Regions from separate parts of the Solidesulfovibrio fructosivorans JJ] genome, predicted to be linked through region 4. Evidence: predicted binding sites of a transcription regulator. Region 4 holds the regulator's gene; each other region holds the start of a gene.

Region 1 (7,898 bases), 100 kb from region 4:
GAGCGGGGGACGGTGGCGTCCTCGAGCACTGTGGTCGGGCGGACCCGGGCCAGGGCGGACAGTGCCGCCCGGCGGGCCTCCCAGACCTTGTTGCGCTCGGCCGCGTCCTTGGCCACGTGGATGCGGGTTGCCCCGCTACGCTGGCAGATGCTCTCGACCTCGGCCGCTTCTTCCTCGACCTGGGCCGGATGGCCGTCGACTTCGATCAGAAGAAGCGCCTTGGCGTCGGTTGGAAGCCCGGCGTGGGCGAAGTCCTCCACGGTTTTGATGGTGAAGTCATCCATGTATTCCAGGGTCGCCGGCACGATCTTGGCCGCGATGATGGCGGCCACGGCCTCCGACGCCTTTCCCAGGTCGTCGAAGATGGCCATCATGGCCTTGCTGGCCTTGGGCGGCGGCACGAGCTTCAGGATGATCTCGTTAAAGACCCCCAGCGTGCCTTCGGAGCCGACCATAAGGCCGTGCAGGTTCATGCCGGTGACGCACTTGACGGTGCGCGAGCCGGTTTTGACCAGCTCGCCGTCCACGTCATAGAGGCTAAGCCCCATGACGTAGTCCTTGGTGACGCCATATTTCAGGCCGCGAAGCCCGCCGGCGTTTTCGGCCACGTTGCCGCCGATGGTGGATACGGCCTGGCTGCCCGGATCGGGCGGATAGAACAGACCGCGCTTGGCCACTTCGGCCGCGAACTTGGCCGTGACCACGCCGGTCTGGACCACGGCGTACATGTCGGCTTCGTTGATCTCGATGATCTTGTTCAGCGCTCCGGTTAAGGCCACCACCCCTCCGACGGACGGGATGGTGCCGCCGGAGAGGTTGGTGCCCGAGCCGCGTATGGTCAGCGGCAAACCGAGTTCATTGCAGGTGGCGACCACCCGTCCCAGGGCTTCGGGCGTCTCCGGCCGCACAGCCAAGGCCGGGAGCTTCGGGGGGAGGACCGCGGCGTCATAGGAATACGCATGGCGATCCACTTCGCTGGCCAGGACGTTTTCCTTGCCGACGATTTCCGCGAACTTCTGGGACAGATGGTTGTCCATGTGGTTGCTCTCGCTTGTTGCTTATTTTCCGGAGCGGCCTTCGTCGCAGGGCTCGCCGGCCGCCGGACGGGCATGTTCGGCCACGGGAGCGGCCTCGCAAAACGCGGAGTCGGCGTCGCCGGAGCCCGTTTTGGGAGCGGCGGGGGCGTCGAAGACCGGCATGGAGGCCAGGTATTCCAGTTCCTTATAGCGCTTCTTGTAGGCCGCCTCCATGGTGGTGCGGTAGCGCAGGGACATATCGGGGTGCATCTTTTCCAGGGCCGCGTAGCGGACTTCGCCGCCGAGGAAGCCCTGGAAGTCGCCGGCCGGGGCCTTGGAATCGATGGTCAGCGGGTTCTTGCCCTCGGCCGCAAGCTCCGGATTGAAGCGGTACAGCGGCCAGTAGCCGGTTTCCACGGCCAGCTTGGCTTCCTCCATGGACTTGCCCATACCTTTGCGGATGCCCTGGTTGATGCAGGGGGCGTAGGCGATGACGATGGAGGGACCCTTGTGGGCCTCGGCCTCGAGCAAGGCTTTGAGGGCCTGGTTCTTGTCCGCGCCCATGGCGATGGAGGCCACGTAGACGTAGCCGTAGGTCATGGCCATGCGGCCCAGGTCCTTTTTGCCCGTGACCTTGCCGGCGGAGGCGAACTTGGCGATGGCGCCGAGCGGGGTGGCCTTGGAGGCCTGGCCGCCGGTGTTGGAGTAGACTTCGGTGTCCATGACCAGGATGTTGACGTCCTCGCCCGAGGCGATGACGTGGTCGAGGCCGCCGTAGCCGATATCGTAGGCCCAACCGTCGCCGCCGAAGATCCACACGGATTTCTTGGTGAAGATGTCGGCGTCGGCCAGGATGGCCGCCTGGGCCGGGTCGTTTTTGTCGAGCAGGGACTTCATCTGGTCGCCGTAGAGGCGCGAGGCGGCCGGATCGTCCTTTTTCTCCTGCCAGCCGGCCAGGGCGGCGCGCAGGTCGTCGGAAAGCGAGCCTTCCAGCGCGGCGGCGACGTTGTCGGCGAGTTTTTCCCGACGCTGCTTGAGGGCCATGTTGTAGCCGAAGCCGAATTCGGCCGCGTCTTCAAAGAGCGAGTTGTTCCAGGCCGGGCCGAAGCCTTCGGCGTTGACGGCGTAGGGCGAGGTCGGCGCGGAGCCGCCCCAAATCGAGGAGCAACCCGTGGCGTTGGCGACCATCATGCGTTCGCCGAAGAGCTGGGTGAGAAGCTTGACGTACGGAGTCTCGCCGCAACCGGCGCAAGCGCCCGAGAACTCGAGCAGCGGCTGGTAGAACTGGCTGCCCTTGAGATTCTCGCGCTTGACCAGGTTGCCCTTGTTTTTCAGCGACATGGCGAAGGCGTGGTTTTCCACCTGGGCCGCCATTTCCTCATCGAGGGGCTTCATGACCAGCGCCTTCTGCTTGGCCGGGCAGGTGTTGGCGCAAGAGCCGCAGCCCATGCAGTCCATGGGGAAGACCTGCATGCGGTAGGAAAGGCCCTTGAGCTCCTTGCCGGTGGCCGGCAGGGTATCATAGGAGGCCGGCGCCCCGGCCATTTCGGCTTCGTCGGCCAGGAAGGGCCGGATGGTGGCGTGGGGGCACACGAACGAGCACTGGTTGCATTGGATGCAGTTTTCCTTGATCCAGTGGGGGACGTTTATGGCCACGCCGCGCTTTTCATACTGGGAGGTGGCGGCGGGGAAGGAGCCGTTCTCGGCAAAGGCGGAAACCGGCACCTCGTCGCCCTTCTGGGCCAGGATGGGCCGGATGACCTTGTTGAAGTACTCGGGCTCGTCGGGGGCGGCGGCCTTGGCGTCCGGGGCGGAGGCCCAGGAAGCCGGGACCGCGATCTCGACCACGCCGTCCAGGGCCATGTCCACGGCGGCGATGTTCATGTTGACGATCTTGTCGCCCTTCTTGCCGTAGGTCTTCTTGATGGAGTCCTTGAGCAGGCTGATGGCCTGCTCAATGGGCAGCACGCCGGCCAGCTTGAAAAAGGCCGTCTGCATGATCATGTTGATGCGCGCGCCAAGGCCGGTCTTTTCGCCGATGGCCACGGCGTCGATGTTGTAGACCTTGAGCTTCTTGTCGGCGATCACGCGCAGCATGTGCCCCGGCAGGTTCTTTTCGAGCTCTTCCGGGGTGTTCCAGGGAGAGTTCAGCACGAAGGTGCCGCCTTCCTTCACGCCTTCGAGGATGTCGTAGACGTGCACGTAGCTCGGCTTGTGGCAGGCGATGTAGTCCGCCGAGTCGACCAGGTAGGTGGACTGGATGGGCTTTTTGCCGAAGCGCAGGTGGGAGACGGTGATGCCGCCGGATTTCTTCGAGTCGTAGGCGAAATAGCCCTGGGCGTAGAGGTCGGTGTTGTCGCCGATGATCTTGATGGCCGACTTGTTGGCGCCGACGGTGCCGTCGGAACCGAATCCCCAGAACTTGCACTGCACGGTGCCTTCGGGGACCGTGGGCAGCGGGCCGCCCATGGGCAGCGAATTGCCGGAGACGTCGTCCACGATGCCGACCACGAAGTGGCGCTTGGGCGCGGCGGCGGCCATGTTGTCGAAGATGGACTTGGCCATGCCGGGGCGGAATTCCTTGGAGCCCAGGCCGTAGCGGCCGCTCATGAGCTTGGGAATGGAGCCGCCGCGCTCGACGAAGGCCGCGCAGACGTCTTCGTAGAGCGGATCGCCGAGGCTGCCCGGCTCCTTGGTGCGGTCAAGGACGGTGACCACCTCGGCCGAGGCGGGCAGGACCTTGAACAGCGCGTCCGGGGAGAAGGGACGGAACAGACGGACCTTGACCAGGCCGACCTTCTCGCCCTTGGCATTCAAGTAATTGACCACTTCCTCGATGGTCTCGCACGAGGAGCCCATGGACACGACCACGCGGTCGGCGTCGGGCGCGCCCACGTAGTCGAAAAGCTTGTAGGGACGGCCGGTCAGGGCCCCGACCTTGTCCATCATGGCCGAGACGATGCCGGGCAGAAGCTGGTAGTAGGGATTGGAGCGTTCGCGGCCCTGGAAAAAGATGTCGGGGTTCTGGGCGGTGCCGCGCAGGTCCGGGTGCTCGGGGTTCATGGCCCGGGCGCGGAAGGCGGCAACCTTCTCCATGTTCACGAGCCCCTTCATGTCCTCATAGTCGATGACCTCGATTTTCTGGATCTCGTGGGAGGTCCGGAAGCCGTCGAAGAGGTGGACGAAGGGCACGCTGCCCTCGATGGCGGACAGGTGGGCGACCAGGGCCATGTCCATGCATTCCTGGACCGAGGCCGAGGCGATCTGGGCGAAGCCGGTGGAGCGGGCGGCCATGACGTCGGAGTGGTCGCCGAAGATCGACAGGGCATGGGTGGCCACGGCCCGGGCCGACACGTGGAAGACGGCCGGCAGCAGTTCGCCGGCGATCTTGAACATGTTGGGGATCATGAGCAGCAGGCCCTGGGAGGCGGTGAAGGTGGTGGTCAGGGCTCCGGCCGCAAGCGAGCCGTGTACCGCGCCGGCGGCGCCGGCCTCGGACTGCATCTCCCGGATGGTCACAGTCTGGCCGAAGATGTTTTTGAGTCCCTTGGCCGCCCATTCATCCGCGATCTCGCCCATGGTGGACGAGGGCGTGATGGGATAAATGGCCGCCGTGTCGCTTAGAGCGTACGCGACGTGCGTGGTGGCGGTATTGCCGTCCATGCTTTTCATCTTCTTGGCCATGCTCAAGTCTCCTTGAAAATGTTGTCGTTCGACCGAACAAAAGGAGGTCGGCGTCGACGCTTCCCTCCAGGCAAACCCCGTGCCAATTGTTAAAAGACATTTAGACTTCGATGAGTTGTCGATTCGATGAACCCACTCCAGGCTCTGATGCGCGAGGGGTATCCGATTTTTCGGATACCGCTACGCAGCCTAATACCGCGAAATGTATGGTTTCGTAAAGCGGGACCCATGAATGGGCGTTGTCCGGAATTCCAGACGGGCGGCATTCGTCTGAAAAATCAGACACCAATAGCCTCCTTGTCCGCAGGGAAAGGGATTCCCGCTGATTGATGCCACAAACGCCATCGGATGGCACGGGAAAAAGCCGGAAAAGGGATTTGTTACAAAAATCGCAATTGGTGTCCGGGAAAGACGTGTTTTGCGTCCTGTCGCATGGGAAGGGACTTTTTTTGCTGGCGGGCATCCGGTGACGGTCCAGCCAGGCCCTGGCCACAGTGGTGAAACCGTACCCGGTCGGGCCAGGCAGGGAAGGGTCAGTCTGGAATGGCCAGATTGTTTTTCTTGAGCAGGGCGTAGAAGTGGGACCGGGAAAGCCCGGAAACCGCGATCATGGCGGCCACGTCGCGGCCGTGTTCCCGCAGCAGTCCTTCCAGGTATCGCCGTTCCATGGCCTCCTTGAAGTCCTTGAGCGACTGACGGGGAGCGGGGAACGCGGCGGAGGGCCCGACGGCGGGTTCGGGCCGGGGCTGCCCCCCCGCCTGCCGACCCTTTTCCAGGCTGGACTTCGTCACCTTGATGCGCAGGTCCCGGGGCAGGTGCATGCTGTAGAGCGTTTTTTCCCGGCCCGAGGCCAGAAAGGCCCGCTCCAGGACGTTTCGCAGTTCGCGCACATTGCCCGGCCAGTCGTAGGCCTCGAGCATGGCCAGAAATTCCGCGTCAAAGCCCTTGGGCGGCAGGTTGTACTCGACGCAAAGCCCGTCCACGAAGGTGAGGGTCAGGGGTTTTATGTCCTCCGGGCGCTCGCGAAGCGGCGGCAGGGCGAGCCCGATGGTCTTGAGCCGGAAATAGAGGTCGCGGCGAAACTGCCCCGCCTCGACCATAGCCTCCAGGTTGCGGTTGGTGGCGGCGATGAGGCGGAAATCGCTCTTGCTTTCGGCGACCGCCCCCACGGAGCGAAAGGTCTTTTCGTGGAGCACCCGCAAAAAGGTCTTTTGCAGGGAAAGGGGCATCTCCCCCACCTCGTCCAGAAACAGCGTGCCGGCGTTGGCCAGCTGCACCAGACCCACCCGGTCGGCGTCGGCCCCGGTGAAGGCGCCTTTTTTGTGGCCGAACAGCGTGCTCTCGACGAGGGTTTCGGTCAGGGCCGCGCAGTCCACGGTGACGAAGGCTCCCTGTGCCCGGGAACTGTTGGCGTGGATGAGCCGGGCGAAAAGCTCCTTGCCGGTGCCGGTTTCGCCGGTGATGAGCACGGCCGCGTTCGACCCGGCCGCATGGGCCACCTGGTCGAGGCAGGGTTGCATGCGGGGGCTTGCCGCGACACACCCGGAAAGGGTGAGGGACACGGGCGGTCGGTCGCAATGCCGTTCCTCGCGGTAGCGCAGGGCGCGCTTGAGCGTCAGCATGATCTGTTTTATCGGCGAGGGTTTGACCAGATAATCCCAGACTCCCTCCTGGATGGCCAATTCCGCCCCGTCCGGGTCGCCGATGCCGGTGAGGATGATGACCTCGGGCGCGTCCGGCAGGCGTTTGATCTCGGGCAAGGCGGCCAGGCCATTGCCGTCGGGCAGGCGCACGTCCAGAAACAGCACGTCGAAATTGTCGCTGGCGAGCAGGTCCAGACCGGCGGCGAGGGTGCCGGCGGATTCGCTGGTCAGGCGCATCTTGCGGGTGAGGCTGGCGATGGTGTCGCGGACTTCGGGGTCGTCGTCGATGATGCAGACGGATTTCATGCGGCTTTGGTTTGCGGTTTGGCGTCGAGCACTTCGCGTATGGCCGCGGAGATGATCGCCTGGTTGTAGGGTTTGAGCACGATTTTTTTGATGTTGCCGGCGACTTCCCGCTGCTCGATGTCGCCCAGGCGGCCGGAAACGAGGATCACGGGCAGGTCGGGCCGGATGGCGGCGATTTTGCTGGCCAGCTCCAGGCCGTTTATGTCCGGCATGTCGTAGTCTGTAATGCACACGTCGAAGGCCTGCGGGTCAAGGGCGAGCTTGGCCAGGGCCGAGGCGCCGCCGCCGTGGGCCGAGACTTCGTGGCCGAGTTGGGCCAGGACGCGGGGAATGGTGATACGCTGGTCCTCGTCGTCCTCGACGAAAAGAATGCGGTCACGGCCCTTGTTGGGAGGGTCGATCTGGGGCGGCGGCACGGCGTCGGCCTCGGCCGGCAGTGGCAGATAGACGTCGAAGTCCGTGCGCGTGCCGGGCTGGCTCACCACCCGCACCGCGCCGCGATGGCTTTTGACAATGCCGCGAACCACGGCGAGCCCCAACCCCGTGCCTTCGCCCTTCTGCTTGGTGGTGAAAAACGGGTCGAAAATCTTGTCCAGGATTTCCGGCGGGATGCCTGGGCCGGTATCCACGATGGAGAGTTTCGCATAGCGGCCGGCCCGCGCGCCGACATGGCCGGCCTGCGTCTCGTCGAGGGCTTCCTCGGCCAGGGACACGGTCAGCAGGCCGCCGGTCTCGCGCATGGCCTGAAAGGCGTTGGTGCACAGGTTCATGACGATCTGGTGGAGCTGGGTGGGGTCGGCCCGGCAGGTCACGGCCCGCTCCGGCACATCGAGCACGATCTTGATGTTGCGGGGCACGGACGCCTTGATGAGCCCCGCCGCCTCTCCCACGACATCGGCCACGTTTATGGCCGCGAATCCGGCCTGGGACGGCCGGGTGAAGGACAGGATCTGCTTGACCAGCCGGCTGCCGCGATGGCCGGCCTTGAGCACCCGGCGCATATCGTCCCCGATGGGCTCGTCTTCGGGCAGGTCGAGCAGGGCCAGTTCGGCCGAGTTGATGATGGAAGTGAGAATGTTGTTGAAATCGTGGGCGATGCCGCCGGCCAGGGTGCCGATGGCCTCCATCTTCTGGGACTGGAGCAGTTGGCGCTCCAGACTCACTTTCTGGGTCACGTCCTCGGACGTGGACAGCACACCCACCACCGCCCCCCGATCGTCGTGGAGCGGCACCTTCTTGATCTCGAGCA
Region 2 (7,898 bases), on a different contig from region 4:
TCGCGAGCGTTTCGAGGTGCACCACGGCGTGCGCATCAGCGACTCGGCCGTGGTCGAGGCGGCCGTTTTGTCCTCGCGCTACATCTCCGACCGGCAGCTGCCGGACAAGGCCATCGACCTTATCGACGAGGCCGCGGCCATGATCCGCACGGAGATCGATTCGCTCCCGGCCGAGTTGGACCAGATCAACCGCAAGGTCATGCAGCTGGAAATCGAGCGCGAGGCGCTGAAGCGCGAAACCGACAAGGCCTCGCGCGAGCGCCTGGAAAAGCTCGAGGAAGAGCTGGCCAATCTCAAGGAGGAGCAGTCCGGCTACCTGACCCAGTGGGAAAAGGAAAAGGGCGCGGTCGAGGGGCTGCGGCGCATCAAGGAAGACATCGAGAAAACGCGGCTGGCCATCGAGGAGGCCGAGCGGGCCTACGACCTCAACCGGGCCGCCGAGTTGCGCTACGGCACGCTGGCCAACCTGGAAAAGGAGCTGACCGGCCAGGAGGAGGCCATCACCAAGGCCGCCGGCGGCACGCGGCTTATTCGCGAAGAGGTCGGCCCGGACGACGTGGCCATGGTCATCTCCCGCTGGACGGGCATCCCGGTCACGCGGCTCATGGAGAGCGAGCGCGAGAAGCTCTTGCGCCTGGCCGACCTGCTCCATGCCCGGGTGGTCGGGCAGGACGAGGCCGTCACCGCCGTGGCCGACGCCGTGCTGCGCGCGCGGGCGGGGCTCAAGGACCCCCACCGGCCCATCGGTTCGTTTATTTTCCTCGGCCCCACGGGTGTGGGCAAGACCGAGCTCTGCAAGACGCTCGCCGCCGCGCTCTTCGACACCGAGGAGAACATGGTGCGCCTGGATATGTCCGAATACATGGAGCGGCACACTGTGGCCCGGCTCATCGGCGCGCCTCCGGGCTACATCGGCTACGACGAGGGCGGCCAGCTGACCGAGGCCGTGCGCAGAAAGCCTTATAGCGTGGTGCTCTTCGACGAGATCGAAAAGGCCCACAGCGACGTGTTCAACACGCTCCTGCAAATCCTCGACGACGGCCGGCTCACCGACAGCCACGGCCGTACCGTGGATTTCAAGAACACGATCATCATCATGACCTCGAACCTCGGGGCCCAGTACATGCTCGACGGCATCGATCCCTCCGGGGAATTTAGGCCCGGCGTGGCCGAGCAGGTCATGAACACGCTGCGCGGCCAGTTTCGGCCGGAGTTTTTAAACCGCGTGGACGAGATCGTGCTCTTCAAGCCGCTCCTTCGCGAACAGATCGCGGCTATCGTGGAGCTCATGCTCGGCGGCCTGCGGGCCCGTTTGGCCGATCGCAAGATCAGCCTGGAGTTGACCGACGTCGCCAAGGCCTATATCGCCGAGACGGCCTACGACCCGGTCTTCGGCGCGCGGCCCCTGCGGCGCTACCTGCAAGCCCACGTGGAAACGCCCCTGGCCAAGGCGCTCATCGGCGGCCAGGTGTCCGACGGCCAGAGCGTGACCGTCGACGTCCGCGACGGCGAATTGGTGTTTGTGTAAGGGTTAGGGGAGGGGAGGAGAAAGTAAGGAAGGTGCGAGAGGGGAAACCCTTTTGCAAAGGGTTTCCCCTCTCGCGCTCTCCCCTTCCTAAACCTTTTAAAGGGGATTGATGCTGTGTTTCCTCCGCTTGGCAGTGGATGAAGGACTTTTCCCAGCGTACTGGGGATAACAAATTCGTTTTCCCCTCCGGGTAAAATCCGATGGGCATGGATTGTTGCCGCGCATGGACCAGATGGCCAGGGCCGGCGAAAGGGTGCGGGGACGCGAAGGCGTATTCTTCAAATATGCGCCGCGCGCGTCCCCGCACCCTTTCGCCGGCCAACCAATCAGGATTTTTGAACAGCCGCATAAGGATGTACCTTCTATGAACCTTGCTTCGGCCGCCTTTGCCGATCTGGCCCGCATCCGTGAAACCCAGCCGCTTGTCGTCAACGTCACCAACAACGTCGTCACCAACACCACGGCCAATACGCTTCTCGCCCTCGGCGCATCGCCGGCCATGACCCATCATCCGGCCGACGCCGCCCAGCTTGCCGCCGTGGCCGGGGCGCTGGTGTGCAACATGGGCACCCCGGGGGAGGAGAACGTGGCCGCCATGCTGGCCGCGTCCGACGCCGCCCGGGAGGCCGGCGTGCCCGTGGCCTTCGATCCCGTGGCCGCCGGAGCCACGCCCTGGCGGCGCGAGGTGGCCCGTCGCATGCTCGAGGCCGGGCCGGTGACCGCCATCCGGGGCAATGCCTCGGAGATTCTGGCCCTGGCCGGCGGCATGGCCGCTTCCCGGGGCGTGGACAGCATGTACGCCAGCCTGGACGCGGCCGATGCCGCCGCCGCGTTGGCCCGAAAGCGCGATTGCGTGGTCTGCGTCAGCGGTGAACTCGACGTTGCGACCGACGGCCAAAGCGGCATCACCCTGGCCGGCGGCCATGCCCTCATGCCCCGGGTGACCGGCCTTGGTTGCACGGCCACGGCCTTTGTCGGGGCTTTTCTGGCCGTCAACCGGGACGCGCTCGCCGCCACGGTCCATGCCATGGCCGTGATGGCGGCCGCCGGGGGACTCGCCGCCGCCGGCGCGGCCGGGCCGGGCAGTTTTTTCGTCCGCTTCCTCGATATCCTCTACACCCTGACCGAGGCCGACATCGCGGCCGGGGCGCGGGTGCTGCCGTGAGCCGGCCCGCTTTCGACCTCGGGGTCTATCTGGTCACGGACCGGCCGGCTCTTTTGGGCCGGGAACTGCTCGACGTGGTGGGGCTGGCCGTGGCCGGCGGCGCGACCATGGTGCAGTTGCGGGAAAAGACCGCCGCGACGCGGGAATTCGTGGAACTGGCCCGAGCCGTACTTGGCGTTACCCGCCCGCGCGGCGTGCCGCTTCTCATAAACGATAGAGTGGACGTGGCGCTCGCCGCCGGGGCCGACGGCGTGCATGTGGGCCAGGACGATATGCATCCGGCCGATGTCCGGGCGCTTTTGGGGGCAAAGGCCATCATCGGGCTGTCGGTGACGGGCGAGGACGAGGCCCGCGCTGCCCGGGGCATGCCTGTGGATTATCTCGGGGCCGGACCTGTTTTCGCCACAGCCACCAAAAAGGATGCCGGCGCGCCGCAAGGGCTTCCCGGGCTGGCCGCCATGCTTGCCCTGTCCGAAGTGCCGGTGGTGGCCATCGGCGCGATCAAGGAAGGCAATGCCCGGGAGGTCATGGAGACGGGCGTCGCGGGCGTGGCCGTGGTCTCGGCGATCTGTTCGGCTACCGATCCGCGTGAGGCCGCCGTGCAACTCCGGCACATCGTGGAAGCCGGTAGAAAACGCTGATTTCTTCCTGTTATTTTCCCATGGGCCGGCCATGCTCCCTTCTTAATTCCTTTCCCAAGTTGCCATGTGCCCCTTTGAAAGTTTTTGAAGGGGGTCCGGGGGGAAACTTTTTTCAAAAAGTTTCCCCCCGGCCGCCGGAGGCTTCTCTTCCTCCCCGTAACTACGCCGCCCAGGAGTCGGATGGGCCGAGGCGGGCGTCGATTTCCCGGATTTTCGTCACCACGCGGCGGCGGATGGCTTTGAACGCCGTCAATTCTTTGGCGCCATAGCTTTTGTGCGTATGGATCAGCCCGGCCATGTCCATGATCTCGTTGTAGAGGTAGGGCATGTAAAGCGGATCGTGGCGCATGAAGAACTGGATTTGGGAGAGCAGTTCCTTGATTTCCCTTTGATGTTTGTCCGCCTTGCGGATGAGCTTTTCCAGGCGGCGCGAGACGTTTTTGAGCGACGTGGCCCAGGATTCGGCCTTGGGCGAAAAGACCGGCTTGGCCCGTGGCCGGGCGGCCCGGGCCAGGGCTCCCAGAAACATTTCCCGGGCGGCGTTGCCGTTTGGCAGGATGTCCACGCGTTCCAGGTCTTCGGGGCCGATGTTGATCGCGCCCTTGATGACCACGCCGCCGCCGTAGAGATTGTAAAACTTCGCGCCTGAGGCGGCGATGTCCTTTTCGATGTCCCGCTTGGCGGCCAGGAAGCCGTGGTGGGTGTAGATGTCCTCGCCGCTTATGTCCTTGAGCCGGACGTCGTGCTGCGGGGAAAAGGTGTAGTTGCCGCCCGCGCTGTGGTGGCCCGCCGCGTGGGTCGAGCCGTTCTTCCAGGCCAGGTCCTGGCCGACCATGATGAAGCGGTCGGCTCCGGCCCAGGTGAGGAAGCGCTCCAGGGTCACGCCCACGTTGCCGCCGGCGTCGAGCACCAGCTCCTGGTCCTTGAGCACGAAGGTGGCGATGCCGCCCTGGGTCCACATCGGGATGGTCGGGCCGGGGTAGCGCTCGAGCACGGCCGGCTGCATCTTGGTGGAATAGATGAGCGGGATATCGGCGGCGAAGCTGATGTCCTGGAGATTGTCCAGGCTTCGCAGCATGGTGTCGTTGTAGTCGAGCCCCAGGCACAGGTCGGGCGCAAGGCCCAGGCGTTCGAGGACGGGCAGGGTTTGCAGCGCCGCGACGAAAAGGGCCTTGTCGCGGTGGCGCAAAAGGGTCGGCACGAAGCGCGGCAGAGACGGCCCCGCGCCGAGGAGCACCGCGGGCACGCCCCGGCCCATGCCGGCCATGCGCGAAAGGCTCCCGTCCTCCATGGCGCGCGAGTAGTTGCGCAGCTCGTTGCCGACCATGGTTTCCTGCTTGTGACGCAGCGTGGTCAGCTCCACGGACAGGCTTTCGAGCTTGGCCCGCACCATGGCCGATGCCTGGGCGTATTCCGGGCCGATCTGGGTGCTTGGCAGGTCGCTTCGCAGGTTGATGCGGGCGAAAAGGAAGCTCACGTCGAGGGAGGCGAGCGCCTTTTCCACCACCTTCGGGTCCGGCGGCAGAAAGGCCAGCTTGCCGGCGGCCAGAAACGGCCGGTAGTCGGTCTGGCCCAGGCAGGCCACCAGCATTTCCGGCCGGGGTTCGACCACGAGCACCTTGTGGGAGACGGGCGTGCCGGTCAGAACATGGTTGAGTCCGTAGCCGAGCGCCGTGCCGATGATGACCGTGGCTCCGCCCTCGACCTTGTCCTTGGGGCGCCAGTCACGGTACAGGACGGCCGGGTGCGCGGCCGAAAACAGGCTGCGGTTTTCCCCGATGCGCCAGTCGACGATGCCGTGCTGGTTCTCGAAAATGCGCGGGATGATGTTTTCCGGCGCCGGAGCGTTTTGGGCCAGCCATTCGGCCACCGGGGCCTTGGCCTCGGCCAGGGCGGTGAGATTGTCGGCTAAAAAGATGTTGATGCGCATGGCGTCGTCCTTTGATGGGATGCCGCAAGCGAAGCAATAATCCTGCCACTCTTGCCGGTTGGCCGTTTTTTGCCTACCACTTTGCCAGCCGGACAGGTCCGGTTCCAATCCGTGAGGCACCGATGATCCACGACAATGTCCTTTCCCTGGTGGGCATGACCCCGCTTGTGCGCATGACGCGCCTTAATCCCAATCCCGCCGTGACGCTCGCGGCCAAGGTGGAGATGCGCAATCCCGGCGGCTCGATCAAGGACCGGGTGGGCCTGGCCATGATCGAGGCGGCCGAACGCTCGGGGGATCTGAAGCCCGGGCGAACGGTCATCGAGGCCACCTCGGGCAACACCGGCATCGGTTTGGCCATGGTCTGCGCTGTAAAAGGTTATAAACTCAAACTCCTCATGCCGGCCTCGGCCTCGGAGGAGCGCAAGCGCATCCTGCGCGCCTACGGTGCGGAAATCGTGCTGACCCCGGGCAACCTGGGCACGGACGGAGCCATTGAGGAAGCCTACAGGCTGGCCCGCGAGGAGCCGGAAACCTACGTCCTCATGGACCAGTTCAACAACCCGGCCAGCATCGCGGCGCATTACAACGCGACGGCGGTGGAGATTTTCGAGGAGACGGGAGGGGCGGTCACCCATGTCGTGGTGGCGCTCGGCACCTCGGGCACGGCCATGGGACTGGTCAAAAAACTGAAGGAACTGAAGCCCTCCGTCAAAGTCGTGGCGGTCGAGCCCCATCCCGGCCACAAGATCCAGGGACTCAAGAACATGCAGGAGTCCTATCCGCCGGGGATTTTCGACAAGCGCGCCCTGGACGTCATCGCGTCGGTGGAGGACGAGGACGCCTTTGCCATGGCCCGGCGGCTGGCCCGCGAAGAGGGCCTGCTCGTGGGCATGAGCGGCGGCGCGGCCATGGCCGTTGCCGCGGATCTGGCCGGAAAGCTTGATTCCGGGCTGGTGGTCGCCATCCTGCCCGACGGCGGCGAACGGTATCTTTCCACCACGCTTTTCGCTTCGCCCGAGAAAAAGGGCGTGGCGCTCGGCGGCGTGGGCGCGGCCGAGCCGGCCTATCTCGATCCGGCCGGGGCCACGCCCGGACTCTTCACTTTTGGTCCGCCCCTGGCCGCGCCAGGCGATCTGGACGCCTGGCGGCGGGTGGTGACCCTGGACGTCCTGCGCCGCACCCTGGCGCGCGGCGGCGGCCGGCCGGTTTTGGCCGTGGGCCTGGCCGACCTGGAGGACCGCTGTCTCGATGCCTCGCGCGCGGCCGGGGTCAAGTGCCGTGAATTCGCGGCCAAGGCCCGGGACCAGGTGGCGGCCCGCGCCGCCGCGCTCGGTGTGGCCGACGCCCGTTTCCCCCTGGCCGGGGAGGCCCTCGACGAGGCGTTGGCCATGACGCGAAAGCTCATGAGCAAGGGCCTAGCCTACGAAAAGCTGCGCAGCGTCTATTTCGACGTGGCCCGCGACAAGGCCTACGGCGGGCTGCTCGGCACGGACATGACCAAGCTGGCCCTCGGCAAGACCGTGGACCTGCTGGCCTACGCCAAGGACAATCCGCAGGATTTCACGCTGCTCAAACGCGTGAGCCTCAAGGATCTCAAGGCTGGCGACGCGCTGTCCACGCCCTGGGGCAACGTGCGGCCGAGCTGGTTTCTCCAGATGGCGGCGGCGGCCGTCAAAGCCCTGCCCGCCGTGACGGTGGTTTTGACCGACGAGGACAAGACCTTTCCCCATCTGGAAAACCTGCGGGCCATCTGGTCGGTCGGGGCGGGGCTTTCCCCGGCGGCCTGGCTGGTCGGCGGGCGGGTGGCCGGCCGGGAGGGCGAGGAGGCCGGCGCGGCCGATCTGGCCGATTTGCTGGCCCTTGGCGTCCATCCCCTGGCCGTTCGGGCCTGGCTGCTTTCGGTCGGCTACCGCAAGCCGCTTTGCGCCGTGCCCGAGGCGTTGCGGATGTGGGAGAAAAACCGCAACCGGGTGCAGGAACTGGCCGCCAATCTCGGACTGATAGCGGCGGGTGGCGGCAAGGCCTCGGATACGGTCGCGGCCGAAGCCGAAAAACTGACCCAGTCCCTGGATGCGGCCGTGGCCGACGATCTGGCCGTATTCCAGTTTTGGCCCCAGCTTTTCGCCTTCTGCCGGTTCGCCAACGGGCTCATTGCCGCCGGTTCCCTGACTCCGGCCGATGCCGCCCGCCTTGCCGGCGCGCTCGGTTCGGCCGACGGCGTGCTGGGCCTGCTCGATCCCGCCTGTCTGCCGGTGGCGACGCGCGAGTGGCCCGCGCCGGTGGCCAAGTTGGTCGCGGCCCGGGAACAGGCGCGAAACGCCAAGGATTTCGGCAAGGCCGACGCGATTCGCTCGGATATCGAGGGGCTCGGCTACCGGGTCGAGGATGCGCCCGGGGGCGCGCGGCTTTTCCCGCGCGCGTAGGTCAGCGGGGAAGGGGCACGGCGACAAGCAGCACCCGCTTGTCGCCGAAGCGCTTTTCGGCGAATTCCCTGCCAAAGGCGGCCATGCCCGTCGGGGAGGATATCTCCAGGCGATGGACGCCGTGGCCGGGCGTGGCGTGGTAGAGAAATCTGCGCCCCTGGCCGTCGCTGACGATAAGCCCGACGTGGTAGTAGTAGAGTCGCCCCTT
Region 3 (7,898 bases), on a different contig from region 4:
TCTTCCTTGTTGATCTCGAAATTGGTGGTGCTGTTCTGGCGGCTGGATTTCTGGGTGGATTCGGTGCCGGAATAGCCCGAGCCCTGGAAATTGTTGTTGGGCACGGCCGCGCCGCCGCCGCGCGGGGTCACGGTCTGGCCGGAGGCGTCCACGGCCGCCGTGCCGGAGGTGGTTTCCTCGTTTTTCTGCTCGCTGCGCACCACGGTGACGTTGGGGTCGTAGAGTTCCTTGCGGATGGTGCGCTGGCTGAAATCCAGGTCCACGTTGGCTTTGACGATGGACCGGCCGGGCCCGACGATGGGGGTCAGCAGCTGTTCGATGCGGTTTTCGAGGTTGGATTCGTAGGTGTTCTTGAATTCGAACTGGCTGTTGGACATGCCGGCCAGGCCGGAATCGCCCTGGGGCTGGTACAGCGACTGGCCCGTGGTGTCGGTGATGGTGATGTGTTCCGGGGTGAGGCCCTCGACGGCCATGGACACCAGGTTGACGATGCCCTGGAGCTGCTTGGCGTCAAGTTTTTGGCCACGCTTGAGGGTCAGGACCACCGAGGCCGAAGCCTGCTTCTGTTCCTCGATAAAAAGGCTCTTCTGGGGCAGCACCAGATGGACCCGGGCTTTTTCCACCTGGGGAAATTCGGTGATGGTGCGGGCCAGTTCGCCTTGCAGGGCGCGGGTGTAGTTGATGCGCTGGACGAAATCGGTCTGGCCGACCTTGAGCTGGTCGAAAAGTTCGAAGCCGACGCCCTGCCCGTGCATGAGGCCTTCGCCGGCGATTTTCAGGCGCTGTTCGTAGACCGATTCGGCCGGGACCATGATGGTGGCGCCGTTGTCGCGCAGTTCGTAGGGCGTCTTGGAGGCCTTGAGCTGCTCCACGACCCGGGCCGCGTCCTCGGGGGCCAGCCGGGTGTAGAGCACGCGCATCTCGGGCTGGTTGAGGAAGTAGATCATGACCAGGAAGGCGGCGACCGTGGAGGCGGCCAGGCCTCCAAGCAGTATGCGCTGGGCGGCGGTGCGGTTGGACCAGTACTGGATGAGCTTTTCGAAACTCTGCTTGAAGAACGGGGGCATGGCTTTTCTCCCAGGGCGCGTCGGTTAGCGGAACGGATTCCCTAGAACTGCATCTTCACCAGTTCTTTGTAGGCCTCGAGCACCTTGCCGCGCACGGCCGTGGTCATCTGCATGGCCATGCCGGCCTTTTGCAGGTTGATCATCAGCTCGTGCACGTTCTGGCTCTTGCCCGCGGCAAAGGCTTCGACCATGTCGTTCTTCTCGTTTTGCATATTGTTGACGGTCGTCAGCGAGTCCGTGAGCATCTGGCCGAAGCCCTCGGCCGGCGCGCCCGGCTTGGTCAGGGACTTGGAGACCTGGGCGTCGATGGCCCCGGTCTGGGCCATGGCGGTCTTGTATGCGCTGAGCGCCAGGGGAGATATCATGATACGCCTCCGTTATCGCCCGATTTCCAGGGCTTTGCTGAACATGGTCTTGACGGTGCCGATCGACGAGCTCGAAGCCTCGTAGCTGCGCATGGCCGTGATCATGTTGGCCATCTCCTCGACCACGTTGATGTCGGGGTAGGCCACGTAGCCCTCGGCGTTGGCGTCGGGATGGCCCGGTTCGTACTGCATGCGGAAGGGGCGGTTGTCGTTGACGAGCCCCGTGACCTTGACCCCGGCCAGTTCGCGATCCTGGGCGGTCTTCATGGCCTCGGAGAAAGGCGAGTCGATGGGGGTGGATTCGAGCATCACGGACTTGCGCACATAGGGGCCGCCGCCGTTGACCGTGCGGGTGGTCCGGATGTTGGCCAGGTTCATGGAGATGGTGTTCATCAGGGTGCGCTGGGCGGACATGCCCGAGGACCCGATGTCCATGGCGGTAAAGAGGTCCATGTCTACTTACCTCCCTCGGCGAGGACCTTTTGCAGGCCTTCGAAGCCCTTCTTGGTGATCTCGGTCAGGGCGTTGTACATGAGCGTGTTCTTGGCCATGATCGACATTTCCTTGTCCATATCCACGCTGTCCAGGCCCGCCACCACACGCGGCTTCCAGCCCATCTCGAGGGCGCCCGTGAAGGTGGCCGGGGAAAACTTCTGGGACAGATGCTTGGATCCGGTGCGCGTCAGCTTGCCCTCCGTTTCGAGCCCGAGCGCGGATTGCAGTTCGTTCTCGAATTCCAGCCGGCGCGCCTTGTAGGCGGGCACGTCCTGGTTGGACAGATTGGACATGACGACATTCTGACGCTCCAGGCGCAGGTCCAAAACCTTGCCGAGCAGGTCCGTATTTTCGGGAAATATTGATTTCATGGCCTTTTCCCTCGCTTTACCGTGGCCGCGCCCCATGGCGGCCGATCGCTTTCGGGGGACTACTGGGCAAAAAACGTTCCATCACGAAAACCCGACGCCGGAAGCTGGGAATTTTTTACCGGACCGGCGCGTTTCACTTTCTCAAAAAAACATGCGCCCCAGACCTAACTCCCCTCCCCGAAAGCGAGATTTTCCCGGCAAAACCTTCGCACCCCATGGCTGGCACGCGGCTTGCTAAACCCCTCGTGCCCGGCAGAACGCGCTGCCGGTTTCGGCCACAGGCCGTAAAAAAAGAAAGACGCGAAAAAAAACGGCGCAGGGAAGCGCGCCAACCCGGCGACGCGCACGCGAGCACAAAAAGCGGGCGTCGACTACGGAGGGGACGTCATGAGCGGGCAGTTGGATTACGAAATCAACAAGGAACTCGGCGAGTGCTATCTTTTCATGGGCGATTTGGACAAGGCCGAAGAATACTACTCCAAGGCCATGACCAATAACGGCGTTCACCCCGATCCCTATCTGGGGCTGGCCACCATCGCCGTGCAGCGCGGCGAGCTCGACCAGGCCATGACGCTCTACCGCAAGGCCTCCACCATCGAGCCCGACGACCGGGCCCTTTCCGGCATGGCGCTCATCGAGATGGAACGCGGCGAAGCGGCCGAGGCATTCACCCATTTCAGGGGCGCCCTGGCCAAGAACCCGGAAAACCTGGTCGCCATCTTCGGCATGGTGCGCCTGGGCCACGCCGAAAGCCGCATCGAGGAAACCCTGCCCTACCTGCGGGACTACCTCGCCATCGACCCGGCCAAGCACGACGTGCGCTTCACCCTGGCCGGCTGCCTGGTCAGCCTCGGCCGCCACGCCGAAGCCGGCGCCGAACTCGAGACCATCCTGGCCCAGGACCCCCGCTACGCCGCCGCCAAGGACCTGGCCGAGGAACTCAAGCGCATCGCCGCCTGACCAGACCGGCTTCCACCGGATTTATCCCCTTCGCGCCGACCGGTCGCGGCAAAAAAGCCGCGACCGGTCGCCCCGGCCAGGCCCCGGACTTGCCAAGGCCCAAGGAGTGTGGCACCTCGCCGAAAACATCCGCGAGGTCGCCATGGAACTTCTGCCTGTCAAACGGGCGCTTTTAAGCGTCACGGATAAGTCCGGCCTGCCCGAACTGGCCCGGTTTTTAAGCGCCGCCGGAGTCGAACTCGTCTCCACCGGCGGCACCCGCAAACTGCTCATGGAAGCGGGCCTACCCGTCACCGCCGTCAGCGACGTGACGGGATTCCCGGAAATCCTGGGCGGCCGCGTCAAAACCCTGCACCCCCATATCCACGGCGGCATCCTGGCCGACAAGGACAACCCCGAGCACCTGGCCACCCTGGCGAAGCACGGCATCGCCCCCTTCGATATGGTGGTGGTCAACCTCTACGCCTTCGAAAAGGCCCTCGAAAAAGGCCTGGCCCTGCCCGAAATGGTCGAACAGATCGACATCGGCGGCCCCACCCTGCTGCGGGCCTCGGCCAAAAATTTCTCCAGCATCCTGGTCGTGCCCGACCCGGCCTTCTACCCCGAGGTCATGGACACCCTGGCCCAAAACGCCATGGCCGCGCCCCTGCCCCTGCGCCAGAAAACCGCCGCCGCCACCTTCGCCAAGACCAGCGCCTACGACGCCGCCATCGCCGCGTACTTGAAAGACGCATAAACCGGGGAAGATATGCCTCCGGCGGCCAGGGGGAAACTTTTTGAAAAAAGTTTCCCCCTGGACCCCCTTCAAAAACTTTCAACGGGAAGAAATTTCAAATTTTATAACCGGTTGAAGGAAAAACGAGTCGGGGCAAGCACCTTGTGCCGCCGGCCTCGTCGGCCGCAATTTCTTTTTTCATCTGACAAAAGGCACATGCCCGTCGTTTCGCACCGCGACCGCTCCGCTGCCACCCATGGGCCGCGTGGCCTGGGCCGTGGCGGGGGGAAGCGCGGGCGAAGGCGTATTCTTCAAATATGCGCCGCCCGCCCGCGCTCTCCCCGCCACGGACATCAGCGAAAGAAACCGAACCATATCCAAACGGTATCCCCCCTCTCCCTCTCTCCCCCACTGCCTCACAGCCTGCGCCGCCAATCATCACGCCGCCGCCCGCCGCCGCGCCCCCTCCCCCTGACCATCAACGGAAAAAACGCGCCAAAGGCGCTGTATCCCGATGAAAAGAAGACGACTTTTCCCGACTTCGTTCCTGTGATAATCGACTGGAGCCGCCCTTCGGCGCGCGCCCCGGCCAGCTCCTTTTCCCCCGCCCTGGCTGTCGTTTTTCGCGGCGGGGGGAAGGAGACGTTTTCATGGCCGACATCCTGGTGACCCTGACCAGCCCCCATGCCAACCGCCCGCTCCTAGACGAAATGGCCGCCCCGTACGGCGGCTATGCGAATTTCGCCGACGTGCCCGAGGCCGACCGGGCCGCCGCTGTGGCCAGCGCCAAGGTGGTGCTGTCGTTCAAGCCCCACAAGGAAATGGGAGACGCCATGGCCGCCCTGCATCCGGGGCAGTTGCTCCAGATCCTTTCGGCCGGTCTCGACGACCTGCCGTTCGACAGGATTCCCGACGGCGTGACCGTGGCCGGCAATTCCGGGGCCTTTGCCCGGCCCATGGCCGAGCACGCCCTGGCCATGGTGCTGTGCCTGGCCAAGCGCTTGCGCGAGGAGGACGCGGCCATGCGGCGCGGGGAGTTCAACCAGATGGTCCCCACCCTGCTTTTATCCGGCAAAAAAGCGGCCGTGCTCGGGCTCGGCGGCGCGGGCAAGGCCGTGGCCAGGCTCCTTGCCGCCTTGGGCATGGAGATTTACGCCCTCAACACCTCGGGCAAGACCGACGAGCCCGTGGCCTACGTCGGCACCCGCGACAATCTGCGAACCATCCTCGAAGGCGCGCAGGTGGCGGTGCTCACCCTGCCCTATTCACGGCTCACCCATGAGATGATCGGCGCGCGGGAGCTGGCCCTCCTTGCCCCGGACGCCATCCTGGTCAACGTGGCCCGGGGCGAGATTCTCGACCAGAAGGCGCTCTACGAGCACTTGCGCGACCATCCCGCGTTTCGGGCCGGCATCGAGTCCTGGTGGGTGGAGCCGTTGCGCCACGGCCGCTTCGAGGTGGAATATCCGCTGCTGGACCTGCCGAACCTGCTGGCCAGCCCGCACAACTCCTTCGACGTGGCCGAATGGCCGCAACTGAGCTACGAAGCGGCCTTCGCCAACATCGGGCGCTATCTGCGCGGCGAGGCGATCACCGGGCTTATGCGCCCGCAGTTGCACAGGATATAAAGAGGGGTTCTCAGGCCGTGGCGGAAAACATGCCGGAGGTTGGCGTTTGCGGCGCATTGGCGGCGGCCTGGTAGCCGGCCAGGGCCAGACGGCGGCTTATGGCGTTCGTCGGCCCGAAGCTTGCATCGGATTGGCTTGGCGTATCGGCCAGACGGGCGGTTGTGGCGGCCGCGTCCAGGGCGTCGGCGAACGACGTCTGGGCCTTGGCCCCGGTCAGGTCGAATTCGTAATCCGTGGCCGCGTAGCTGACGCGAAACGGACCGAAGGAAACCGTGGCCTCGCGGTTGATGACCTTGCCGCCGACCTTGGGCGTGGACGCGACAAAGCGCGCGGCTTCCCGCTGGTAGGCCGAACTGGCGCTGGCGACGGCTTGGATGGCGGCCATGGGCGGTCTCCGGGCGTGGCGTCACGCCGCCACAGGGACACGAGCGTGCCTGCCCTCTCGGTCCCGACCGTCGGGAACCGGCTCCATCCGTGGAGAGGTCTTTTTTTTTCATATACGCATCAAAGCCGTCGTGGCAAGCCGGCCCGACGCGTCGGAATTCCGTCAGTCCGTGAAGCAGCCCGCCAAAAGCGGATCGTGGTCGATGGTTTGCAGCACCTCGGTCAGGCAGTCCCGCAACGAAAGGACTGTAAAAAAATCGTCCTTGACGCCCGGCGCCAGCCGCACCGCCGTGATCCATTCCGACCGGGAAAAGGGGTCGGCCCGGATGGCGTCGAAAAAGCCCGTTTCGGTAAAGAGCCGGGCCAGGGTGTCGGTCTGCTGTCCGCCCTGAAGACGGCTGACGATGTAGCCGGCCGTGCCCACTTGCAGGCCGTGGAGCCGGGGCCGGGCCGCAGTCGCGTCCAGGGCGTGGGAGATGAGGTGTTCGGAGCCGCTGGCCGGGCGCGACGAGCCGCACATTTCCATGGCGATGCCGTTAAGCATCAGCGCCGTGCCGAGCAGCGCCAGGCTGGGCTCGTCGAAACGCGGGCTGTCCATGAACTGGTGTACCGTGGCGTCGGATAAAAGCGCGGCCAGATCGTCCACCGGCTCGCCCCGGTGGTGGAAGGCCAGCTTCCAGTCAAACACGGCGGTCAGCTTGGAAGCCAGGTCGCCCACCCCGGAAAGCCACAGGATTTTCGGCGCGGACAGGCACACCGTCACGTCGATGACCACGCCCTGGGGCAGGGCCGCGGCCAGGGACCGGCGCTTGCCGCCCATGGTCAGGCTCGACTGGGGGCTGCAAAACCCGTCGTTGGAAAGCGAGGTGGGCACAGCGTAATAGGGAAGCCTGGCCAGAAAGGCCAGGTACTTGGCCATGTCCAGGGCCTTGCCGCCGCCGATGCCCACCACGGCCGCGATTTTTTTGGGCAGCGCGGCGAACCCGGCGGCCGCGTCCTCGAAGCGGTTGTCCGCCGCTTCCTCCCAGTGCGCGACCTCCACCCCTTCGCCGGCCATGCCGGCCCGGGCCGCCTGGCCAATGGCTTCCGGCAGCCCCGTGCTCACCAGAACCAGCACCCGCCTGTGCCCGGCCCGGCGCAGATACACGCCAAGTCGGGCGATCGCCCCGGGCTTGATGCGCACGAGCCCCGGCACGGAAATCGTCTTCACGTCCTCGCCTCCCCGGCCAGCAGCATGTCCGCGATGTCCGACCAGACCGAAAACGTCCGGAACGTCTCGCCGCGCGCCGCAAGCGCCTGGGCCAGGTCGGCCCGAGCGAAACGCCGTTCGCGCGGCACGAGCAGCGCCGCCGGCAGATCGGCGAACCCGTCCCCGGCAAAGGCCACCACCGACGCCCGCGAGGCCGCGTCGCGCACCACCGCCGCCTTGTCCACGCCCGTCTCCGGGCAGGTCAGGGGCGAGGCCGGCGGCGCGTCCATGACCAGCGGCCCGCCCGGCCGGTAGGTTCCGGGGTTGGCGTGCACCTCGAGGGTCACCCCGGCCCCGGCCAGAAGCCGGCGGATGTACCAGTCACAGCCGGCCGAGGCCACGACAACCTCGAAGCCGCCCCGGCGCAGCTTGTCCAGGGAGGCGGCCAGGCCCGGGTCGAGCCCCATGTCCGCCACCACGGCCAGGACATCTTCCTCGGGCGCGCGGATGCGGCTGAAAATCGTTTTGAGCGCCTGGAAATGGGTCATCCGACCGGCCCGGTATTCGTCCCAGGGCGCAAGCGCTTCCGGCGGCAACAAGCGCGTCGCGACCAGTCGGTAAAAATCGTCGGCGGTCATGGTCCCGTCGAAATCGCTGACCAGCACGGCATCGGGCATGGCGAAACTCCCCCGCGATCAAGCCCGCGCGCGCCGGCAATGCCGTC
Region 4 (7,898 bases):
CATGTTTTCTAACCCTCGGCCACCCGCTTGCGCAAGACCTCGCCCGCCACGACGATGCCCTGGCAGCCGGCCTGCTTGGCTTCGGCGGCAAGCGCCTCGAGGGGCTTGGTCCGCGCGCCGAGAATTTTTATCAGCATGGGCAAATTGACGCCCGTAAGCACCTCCAGCCGGCCCGACCCCAAAAGCGACAGGCTGAGGTTGGTCGGCGTGCCGCCGAACATGTCCGTCAGGATAAGCACGCCGCCGCCCTGATCGGTTTCCTTGATGGCGGCCTTGAGCGACGTCAGGATATGGTCCACTTCGGTGGCCATGTCCACGCTCACGCAACGGCAGTGATCCTGGGCGCCCAGGATGCATTCCGCCGCCTTCAAAAGCCATGTGCCGTAATCGGTGTGGGTGACGATCACCACGCCGACCGGCGTTTCCGAGCGGGTTTCCCCATTCATGTCCGCGCATCCGGGGCCGTTATCGGCCCTAACCTGGCGCCTGCCGGCTGGCCGGGAATTCCCGCCCTGTGCCGCGACGCGTCCTGCTGCCGCAGTGCCCCACCAACAAAACCGGGAGCATTCCCCCGTCCGGCCGCCACGAAAGCCGCAAACGCGGCCTGCCGCATCGACCCTCACGATTCGCCGGCAATGCGGGCGGCCATGCCGCCGCGCGCCGGATCAACCGCGTTCGATATGCCGATGCTCAAGGGAAAGATTGTAACCAGCCTTGGACAAGGTGTCAAAGACGGCCTCGGCCACGGCGACGGATCGGTGCCGCCCCCCGGTGCAGCCGAAGGCGATGGTCAGGCGGTAGCGCCCCTCCCTGGCGTAAAGCGGCAGGAGATAGAGCAGGAAATCGGTCAGCCTGGTCAGAAACTCCCGGCCCGGGTCGGCGGCCAGGACGTAATCGCGCACGGGCGCGTCCTTGCCGGTCTTTTCCCGCAACGCCTTCTCGAAATAAGGGTTGGGCAGAAAGCGCAGGTCGAAGATCATGTCCGCCTCGGACGGCGGTCCGTACTTGAAGCCGAAGCTCATGACGTGGACCTTGAGGGTGCCGGTGGACACCCGGATGGAGGCCCATTTCTCCTGGAGCTTGCGGCGCAGGTCGTGGATGGAGAAATCGGTGGTGTCGATCACCATGTCGGCCGCGTCCCGAAGCGGCGTCATGCGCGTGCGCTCCTCGACCACGGCCTGCTCCAGGCCCCGCGATTCGCTTTCCAGGGGATGGGGCCGGCGCGTGGTGGCGTAGCGGCGGATGATTTCCTGGGTGTCGGCTTCGAGGAAGATGATTTGCAGGGATGACGAAGCGCCCTTGACCTGGGCCAGCGTCGCCCCCCAGTCGGTGTCCATGTCGGCCTGGCGCACGTCCATGCCGAGGGCGAGCCCCTTGTAGCGCTGGCCGCCCTTCTCCTCGAACAGGCCGATGAGCTTGGGCACGAGGCTGACGGGCAGTCCGTCCACGCAAAAAAAGCCCAGGTCCTCGAAGACCCGTAGCGCGGTGGATTTCCCGGAACCCGAAAGTCCGGTCAAAATGACGATGGTCAGTGCCGCAGGCGAGTCTTCCATGGCGCGCGCCCTCCCGGGCCCGACATGACAGACTCCCCGTGCGCCGGCGTGTCGGTCGGCGCACGGAGAGGTGACGTTTCGTGTTGTATCAGGCCGCGGCCGTGAGCACCTGCCACAAGGCGGCGTCGTTTTCGGCGCTCATGAAGGCGTGCCGGAAGGATTCGTCGGACAGCAGCCGGGAGATGTGGGCCAGGATGCGCAGGTGCAGGCCCGCCACGTGCTCCGGGGCGAGGACGAGAAAGAAGATGCGGCAGGGCTTGAAATCCAGCGCATCGAAGTTGACGCCCTTTAAGCTGCGGCCGACGACGATGACGATCTGCTCGAGGTTCTCCATCTTGCCGTGGGGAATGGCGACGCCGTCGCCGATCCCCGTGGTGCCGAGGTTTTCCCGGTCAAGCAGCACCTGGCGCGCCCGGACATCGTCGAAATCGGGCCATCTGGCCTTCATCGGGGCGATCAGTTCGGCCAGCACGTCGGGTTTGGACTCGGACACAAGCTCCCCGATCACGAAATCGGGCTGGAGATAATCCTCAAGACGCATTTACGCTCCCGTTCCAGGATCAATGAGGCCGAAGTCGCCGTTGCGCAAACGGTAGATGACATTGGGCCGGTCGGTTTCGGAGTTGATGAACACCATGAACTCGTACTTGAGGCTTTCGAGCTGCATGGCCGCCTCTTCCACGGCCATGGGCTTGGGCTCGTAATCGTCGGTCTGGACGATGGTGGGCGTACGCGCGCCGTCGGCATCCTCGCTTATGCTGATGACCTGGGTGTGGACGACCTCGGCTTTCTGGCGGCGGCGGTCCTTTTGCTTCTCGCGGAACTTCTTGGCCTGCGCCTCGACTTTGTCAAGGATCATGTCGATGGTGGAGTACATGTCCTCGGAAGCCTCGTGGGCCGAGATGTGCATATTGTCGGCCAGGAAGATGACGTCGGCCAGCTGGCGGGTCTTTTCCACGGCAAGGTTGACCTGCAACTCCGAGGCGTCGGTGGCGACGGTATACTTGGCGAGCTTCTCGAAACGTTTGCGGGCGTAGTCGCGCAAATGATCCGAAGGCTCGAAATTCTTGAAATTAAAAGTAATGTTCATATATCCCTCCGGGTGGCATGGTGTTGGGCCGCATGTGCGGCCCGAAGCATCAGAAAACTTCCTTGCGTTTGGACGAAGATTCGATGCCCATGGCCGTGCGGTATTTGGCCACGGTACGGCGGGCGATGTTGATTTGCAGCTCTTCCTTGAGCATATCGGCGATGGCCTCGTCGCTGATGGGTTTCTTGGCGTTCTCGCCGGCGATGATCCGCTTGATCATGGCCTTGACCGACTCCGAACCCACCGTGCTGCCGTCGTCGAGTTCCAGGGAACTGTTGAAAAAGAACTTCAGCTCGAAGATGCCGTGGGGCGTGGCCACGTATTTGTTGGACGTGATGCGGCTGACCGTGGATTCGTGCATGCTGATGTCGTCAGCCACGTCCTTTAAAATCAGCGGCCGCAGTCGCGTCACGCCGTGCTCAAAAAACTCCCGCTGGAACTTGAGGATGCTCTCCAGGACCTTGTAGAGCGTGCGCTGGCGCTGGTAGAGGCTTTTCATGAGCCACATGGCCGAGCGCATCTTGTCTTGCAGGTAATCCTTGTCCTTGTCCGCCTTCGGGTTAAGCCCGTCCATGTAGGTCATATTGACGTTAAGCCGGGGCATGCCCTCTTCGTTGAGCAGGATGACGAAGTCGTCGCCGTACTTGTAGACGAAGGCGTCGGGGCTCACATAGATGGGATCGCCCGAGCCGTAGCTGGCCCCGGGCATGGGATTGAGCGTCTGGATCAGCTCCAGGTATTCCTTGAGCTTTTCCATGGCGATACGAAATTTCTTGGCCAGCGGCTTGTAGCGCTTTTTCTCCAGGTCCTCGAGGTGGTCGCGCACAAGCTCGATCAAAATGGGATCGTCGTAGCCGTAGACCTCGATCTGGGTCAGCAGGCACTCGCTGGGGGTGCGGGCGGCCACGCCCACAGGGTCGAAACGCTGGAGGCGGTGCAGCACTTCCTCCACCGCCTCGACGCTGGTGGACGTCATCTGGGCCAGCTCGTCGAGGGAAGCGCGCAGATAGCCCGAGGAGTTGAGGCTGCCGACGATGGCCTCGCCGATCTCGAGCTGCTTGGGCGTGAAATTGGACAGACGCATCTGCCAGCCGAGGTGCCCTTCAAGAGAGGGCTTGGAGGCAAGCCTCGCGTCGAAGGCCATGCCCTCTTCCGGGATCTCCGACTCGTGCGCCTGGGCCTGTCGGCCGGTGCTGGCGAAATCACCGAGGTAGTCGTCCCACTCGGCGTTTTTGAGCAGCTCCTTTTCCATGGCCGCGTCGCTGGTGTCGCCGCTCGGGCCGAGGTTGTCCTCGGCCATTGTGGATTCGGGCTGCCGATCTTCCTCTATGGATTCCTCGAGAAGGGGGTTTTCCAGAAGTTCCTGCTGCACGCTCTCCAGGAGCTCCAACCGGGACAGCTGCAGGAGCTTGATGGCTTGTTGCAGTTGGGGGGTCATCACCAGCTGCTGGGACAATTTGAGCTGCTGTCGCAGTTCCAGGGCCATGTCTACCGCCGTACGCGCTTTTTAAGGTTTTCGTGTCGGACGGGGCCGCCGCGTGTTCGGCCCCCGCCCAACAAAAAGCATGCCACAATCGAAGGGTCGTGGCAATCCGCCCGTCTTACCGTTCCCGCAGGAACCAGTCGTACGCGGCCGCGAGGTGTCCGGAAGCATTCAGGATAAAACGGATGGCCTCGCGCACGGCGCCCTGCCCGCCGCCCCGGCTCGTCACCCAAAGGGCCAGGTCCAAAATTTCCGGCTGGGCGTCGGCCACGGCCATGGGCAGACCGACAATCCCCATGGGGCCGGCGTCCACCCAGTCGTCGCCGAGATAGGCCGTCCGCTGCGGGGTTATGCCGGTGCGTTCCCAGATGGCGCGCAGGATCGGCACCTTGCGGTAATGGCCGGGATGGTATTCGGCGATGCCGAGTTCCTTGATGCGGGCGGCCACGGCCGGGCTGTCCAGGCCGCTTATGACCGCCACGGCGACGCCGGCGATCTGGGCCGCCTTGACGCCGAGCCCGTCCTGGGCATGAAACCGCTTGGCGATCTCCCCCCGGCCGTCGACGTACAGGCCGCCGTCGGTCAAAACCCCGTCCACATCCAGCACGAGCAAGGCGATATCCTTGGCCCTGGCCGCGGCAAGCGTGGCGTCATGCGTCACGGCGCGCCTCCTTTGCTTTTTCCCGGCGCAACCGCGCGCCCGAAAGTGCTCTCGCCCCGGCTGCGCGCCCTCACCAAAGAGGTAAGGCTTCCACGCGCAAGAACAACAAGGCGACCCTTCCGATCGTCTTCACCCGGGATACGGCGCTGGCCCCGCATTCCCTTTTGAAAGTTTTTGATGAGGCGGCCAGGGGGGCAACTTTTTGAAAAAAGTTGCCCCCCTGGCCGCCGAGGCGCGGCTTCCTACGCCCCTTGTTGGCGCTTGGCCGCCAGGACGAACTCCCGGAAGAGCGGATGGGGTTTCATGGGGCTGCTTTTAAATTCCGGATGGAACTGGCAGCCGAGAAACCAGGGATGCTCGGGCAATTCCACCATCTCCACGAGTTCCCCGTCCGGGGACAGGCCGCTTAACACCATTTCGCCCTCTTCGAAGGCGGCGGCGTAGGCCTTGTTGAACTCGTAGCGATGGCGGTGACGCTCGGAAATCTCCCCGGCGCCGTAGGCCGCGGCGGCCTTGGTGTCGGGCTTGACCACGCAGGGATAAGCGCCCAGGCGCATGGTGCCGCCCTTGTTGCAGGAAGGGTCGCGGCGCTCGATCTTCTTCGTGCGGAAATCAAACCATTCCCGCATGAGGTAGATGACCGGATCGCTGGTGGTCAGGTCGAATTCCTCGGAATTGGCCCCGGAAAGCCCAAGCACGTGGCGGGCGTATTCGATGACCGCGCACTGCATGCCGAGGCAGATGCCGAAAAAGGGGATGCCCTGGGTGCGGGCGTATTCGATGGCCGCGATCTTGCCCTCGACCCCGCGCGAACCAAACCCGCCCGGGACCAGGATGCCGTCGATGCCGGCGAAGTGCCCGGCCGCGTTCTCGCGGGTGACTTCCTCGGAATTGACGTACACGAAACGGATCGACACGCCGGCGATGCCGCCCGCGTGCACCAGCGCCTCGTGCAGGCTCTTGTAGGCCTCCTTGAGGTCCACATACTTGCCGACGATGGCGATGGAGACCGAGCCGGAGGGGTTGTCCAGCCGGTCGACCATGGCCCGCCAGGCGGTCAGATCGGCATTTTTCGCCGGCAGGCGCAACAAAATGGCGATTTTCTGGTCCACGCCCTCGGCATAGAGCTTGAGCGGCACCTCGTAGATGTCCTTGACGTCCACGGCCGTGAACACCGCGTCGGCGTCCACGTCGCAAAAAAGCGCGATCTTTTCCTTGAGGTCCCGCGTCAGGTCCACCTCGCTGCGGCAGATGATGATGTCGGGCTGGATGCCGATGGAGCGCAGCTCCTTGACGCTGTGCTGGGTGGGCTTGGTCTTCACCTCGCCGGCCACGCGCAGATACGGCACCAGGGTCAGGTGGATGTAGAGGACGTTTTCCCGGCCGAGGTCCATGCGCAACTGGCGGATGGCCTCCAGAAACGGCTGGCCCTCGATGTCGCCAACCGTGCCGCCGATCTCGATGATGGCCACGTCCTCATCACCGGCGACGCCGAGGATGGCCCGCTTGATCTCGTCGGTCACGTGCGGGATCACCTGCACCGTGCCGCCCAGGTAGTCGCCCCGGCGCTCCTTCTGGATGACGCTGAAATAGACCCGGCCGGAGGTGTAGTTGTTGCCCTGGCTCATGGGCACGCCGAGAAAACGCTCATAATGCCCGAGGTCGAGGTCGGTTTCGGCCCCGTCGTCGGTGACGTACACCTCGCCGTGCTGAAAGGGGTTCATGGTGCCGGGATCGACGTTGATGTAGGGATCGAGCTTTTGGATGGTGACCTTAAGCCCCCGGGCCTGGAGCAGCGCGCCGATGGAGGCGGCGGCCAGCCCCTTGCCCAGGGAGGACAGCACCCCCCCCGTAACGAAAATAAATTTGGTCTTCATTGCTGATGCCGTCCTTGATGTGTGTGCTGTTCGGGGCGCGCCGGCGTACCCGGCGGCCCGCGCCGAAACGATCCGGCCCCACGTAACGGGCCCGGTTGACGCGGTCGGGGCGGCCCCTTATGTTCAGCCGCGCAAAGTAAGCCTTCGGGCGCAATTTTTCAAGGAACCTCCGGGAGGATTCCCTTATGGCGCAGGTGCGCACCCTCGTGATCACCGGTTACGGCACCAACTGTGAAGTGGAATCGGCTCATGCCGCGAGCATGGCCGGTTCCGACGTCACGGACATCGTTTTTTTCTCCGACATCATCGCCGGCCGGACGCGGATCGACGCGTATAATTTCCTGATTTTCCCAGGCGGATTTCTCGACGGCGACGACCTGGGCGCGGCGCAAGCCGCCGCAGTGCGCTGGAAACACGCGCAAACCACGGACGGCGAAACCCTGCTCACCCAGCTCAAAACTTTTTTTGAAGCCGGCGGACTCATCCTCGGCATCTGCAACGGCTTCCAGCTGCTGGTCAAGCTCGGCCTGCTGCCGGCGCTCGGCGGCGACTATTTCGCCCGGCAGGTGAGTCTAGCCAACAACGACTCGGCCCGGTTCGAAGACCGCTGGGTCACTCTCGCCGCCAACCCGGCCAGCCCCTGCGTGTTCACCCGGGGCGTCGTGCGCCTGGACCTGCCCGTGCGCCACGGCGAAGGCAAGCTCGTGCCCATGTCCCAGGCCGTTCTCGACGACCTCGTGCGCACCGGGGCCGTGGCCCTGACCTACGCCGACCCGGCCTCGGGCGCGGCCACCATGGAATACCCGGCCAACCCCAACGGTTCGCCCCACGCCATCGCCGGCCTGACCGACCCGTCCGGGCGGATTCTGGGACTCATGCCCCATCCCGAGGCCTTCAACCACCCCACCAACCATCCGGGCTACACCCGGGGCGAACACCCCATGCTCGGCACCGTGCTGTTCGAAAACGCCGTGGCCCACCTGCGCGCCCATGCGTAGGAAGGGAAGAATTCAATAAAGATGCCTCAGGCGGCCAGGGGGAAACTTTTTTCAAAAAGTTTCCCCCTGAACCCCCTTCATAAACTTTTCAAGGGGGTTTGAGGCTGCACCGGGGCAATGGCGAGCAGGGAACGCATTGGTACGGTAGGATCTTATTTTTCACACGGATTGGGATATGTTACGCTCGATCCTTTGGCACTATCGGGGGACAAGAGTTTCCGGCCAGGGACGTGTCC

Evidence for each region. The regulator sigma-54, encoded in region 4, starts transcription at its own class of promoters, with help from an activator protein. The targets are predictions, from matches to a motif close to CTGGCACGGNNNNTGCTT.
Region 1: the regulator sigma-54 is predicted to act here: its motif matches at 4,769-4,786, upstream of nifJ (pyruvate:ferredoxin (flavodoxin) oxidoreductase).
Region 2: the regulator sigma-54 is predicted to act here: its motif matches at 5,296-5,313, upstream of DESFRDRAFT_RS18965 (motility associated factor glycosyltransferase family protein).
Region 3: the regulator sigma-54 is predicted to act here: its motif matches at 2,363-2,380, upstream of flgB (flagellar basal body rod protein FlgB).

The regions. Positions count from the first base shown of each region.
Region 1 is NZ_AECZ01000001.1:125,399-133,296, forward strand. Features, by position in the region: gene DESFRDRAFT_RS00585 (FAD-binding oxidoreductase) at 1-1,037, opposite strand, end outside; gene nifJ (pyruvate:ferredoxin (flavodoxin) oxidoreductase) at 1,059-4,700, opposite strand; gene DESFRDRAFT_RS00595 (sigma-54-dependent transcriptional regulator) at 5,234-6,649, opposite strand; gene DESFRDRAFT_RS00600 (PAS domain S-box protein) at 6,646-7,898, opposite strand, start outside.
Region 2 is NZ_AECZ01000045.1:6,092-13,989, forward strand. Features, by position in the region: gene clpB (ATP-dependent chaperone ClpB) at 1-1,528, shown strand, start outside; gene thiM (hydroxyethylthiazole kinase) at 1,893-2,693, shown strand; gene thiE (thiamine phosphate synthase) at 2,690-3,334, shown strand; gene DESFRDRAFT_RS18965 (motility associated factor glycosyltransferase family protein) at 3,495-5,264, opposite strand; gene DESFRDRAFT_RS18970 (cysteine synthase) at 5,387-7,690, shown strand; gene DESFRDRAFT_RS18975 (hypothetical protein) at 7,692-7,898, opposite strand, start outside.
Region 3 is NZ_AECZ01000024.1:23,435-31,332, forward strand. Features, by position in the region: gene fliF (flagellar basal-body MS-ring/collar protein FliF) at 1-1,067, opposite strand, end outside; gene fliE (flagellar hook-basal body complex protein FliE) at 1,109-1,435, opposite strand; gene flgC (flagellar basal body rod protein FlgC) at 1,445-1,885, opposite strand; gene flgB (flagellar basal body rod protein FlgB) at 1,888-2,298, opposite strand; gene DESFRDRAFT_RS15200 (tetratricopeptide repeat protein) at 2,686-3,258, shown strand; gene DESFRDRAFT_RS15205 (IMP cyclohydrolase) at 3,401-3,994, shown strand; gene DESFRDRAFT_RS15210 (2-hydroxyacid dehydrogenase) at 4,624-5,601, shown strand; gene DESFRDRAFT_RS15215 (hypothetical protein) at 5,612-5,986, opposite strand; gene DESFRDRAFT_RS15220 (iron-containing alcohol dehydrogenase family protein) at 6,149-7,195, opposite strand; gene DESFRDRAFT_RS15225 (HAD-IB family phosphatase) at 7,192-7,851, opposite strand.
Region 4 is NZ_AECZ01000001.1:22,596-30,493, reverse strand. Features, by position in the region: gene DESFRDRAFT_RS00140 (PTS sugar transporter subunit IIB) at 1-3, opposite strand, end outside; gene DESFRDRAFT_RS00135 (PTS sugar transporter subunit IIA) at 9-446, opposite strand; gene rapZ (RNase adapter RapZ) at 666-1,553, opposite strand; gene DESFRDRAFT_RS00125 (PTS sugar transporter subunit IIA) at 1,642-2,094, opposite strand; gene hpf (ribosome hibernation-promoting factor, HPF/YfiA family) at 2,095-2,643, opposite strand; gene rpoN (RNA polymerase factor sigma-54) at 2,693-4,129, opposite strand; gene DESFRDRAFT_RS00110 (KdsC family phosphatase) at 4,245-4,787, opposite strand; gene DESFRDRAFT_RS00105 (CTP synthase) at 5,030-6,664, opposite strand; gene DESFRDRAFT_RS00100 (phosphoribosylformylglycinamidine synthase subunit PurQ) at 6,850-7,662, shown strand.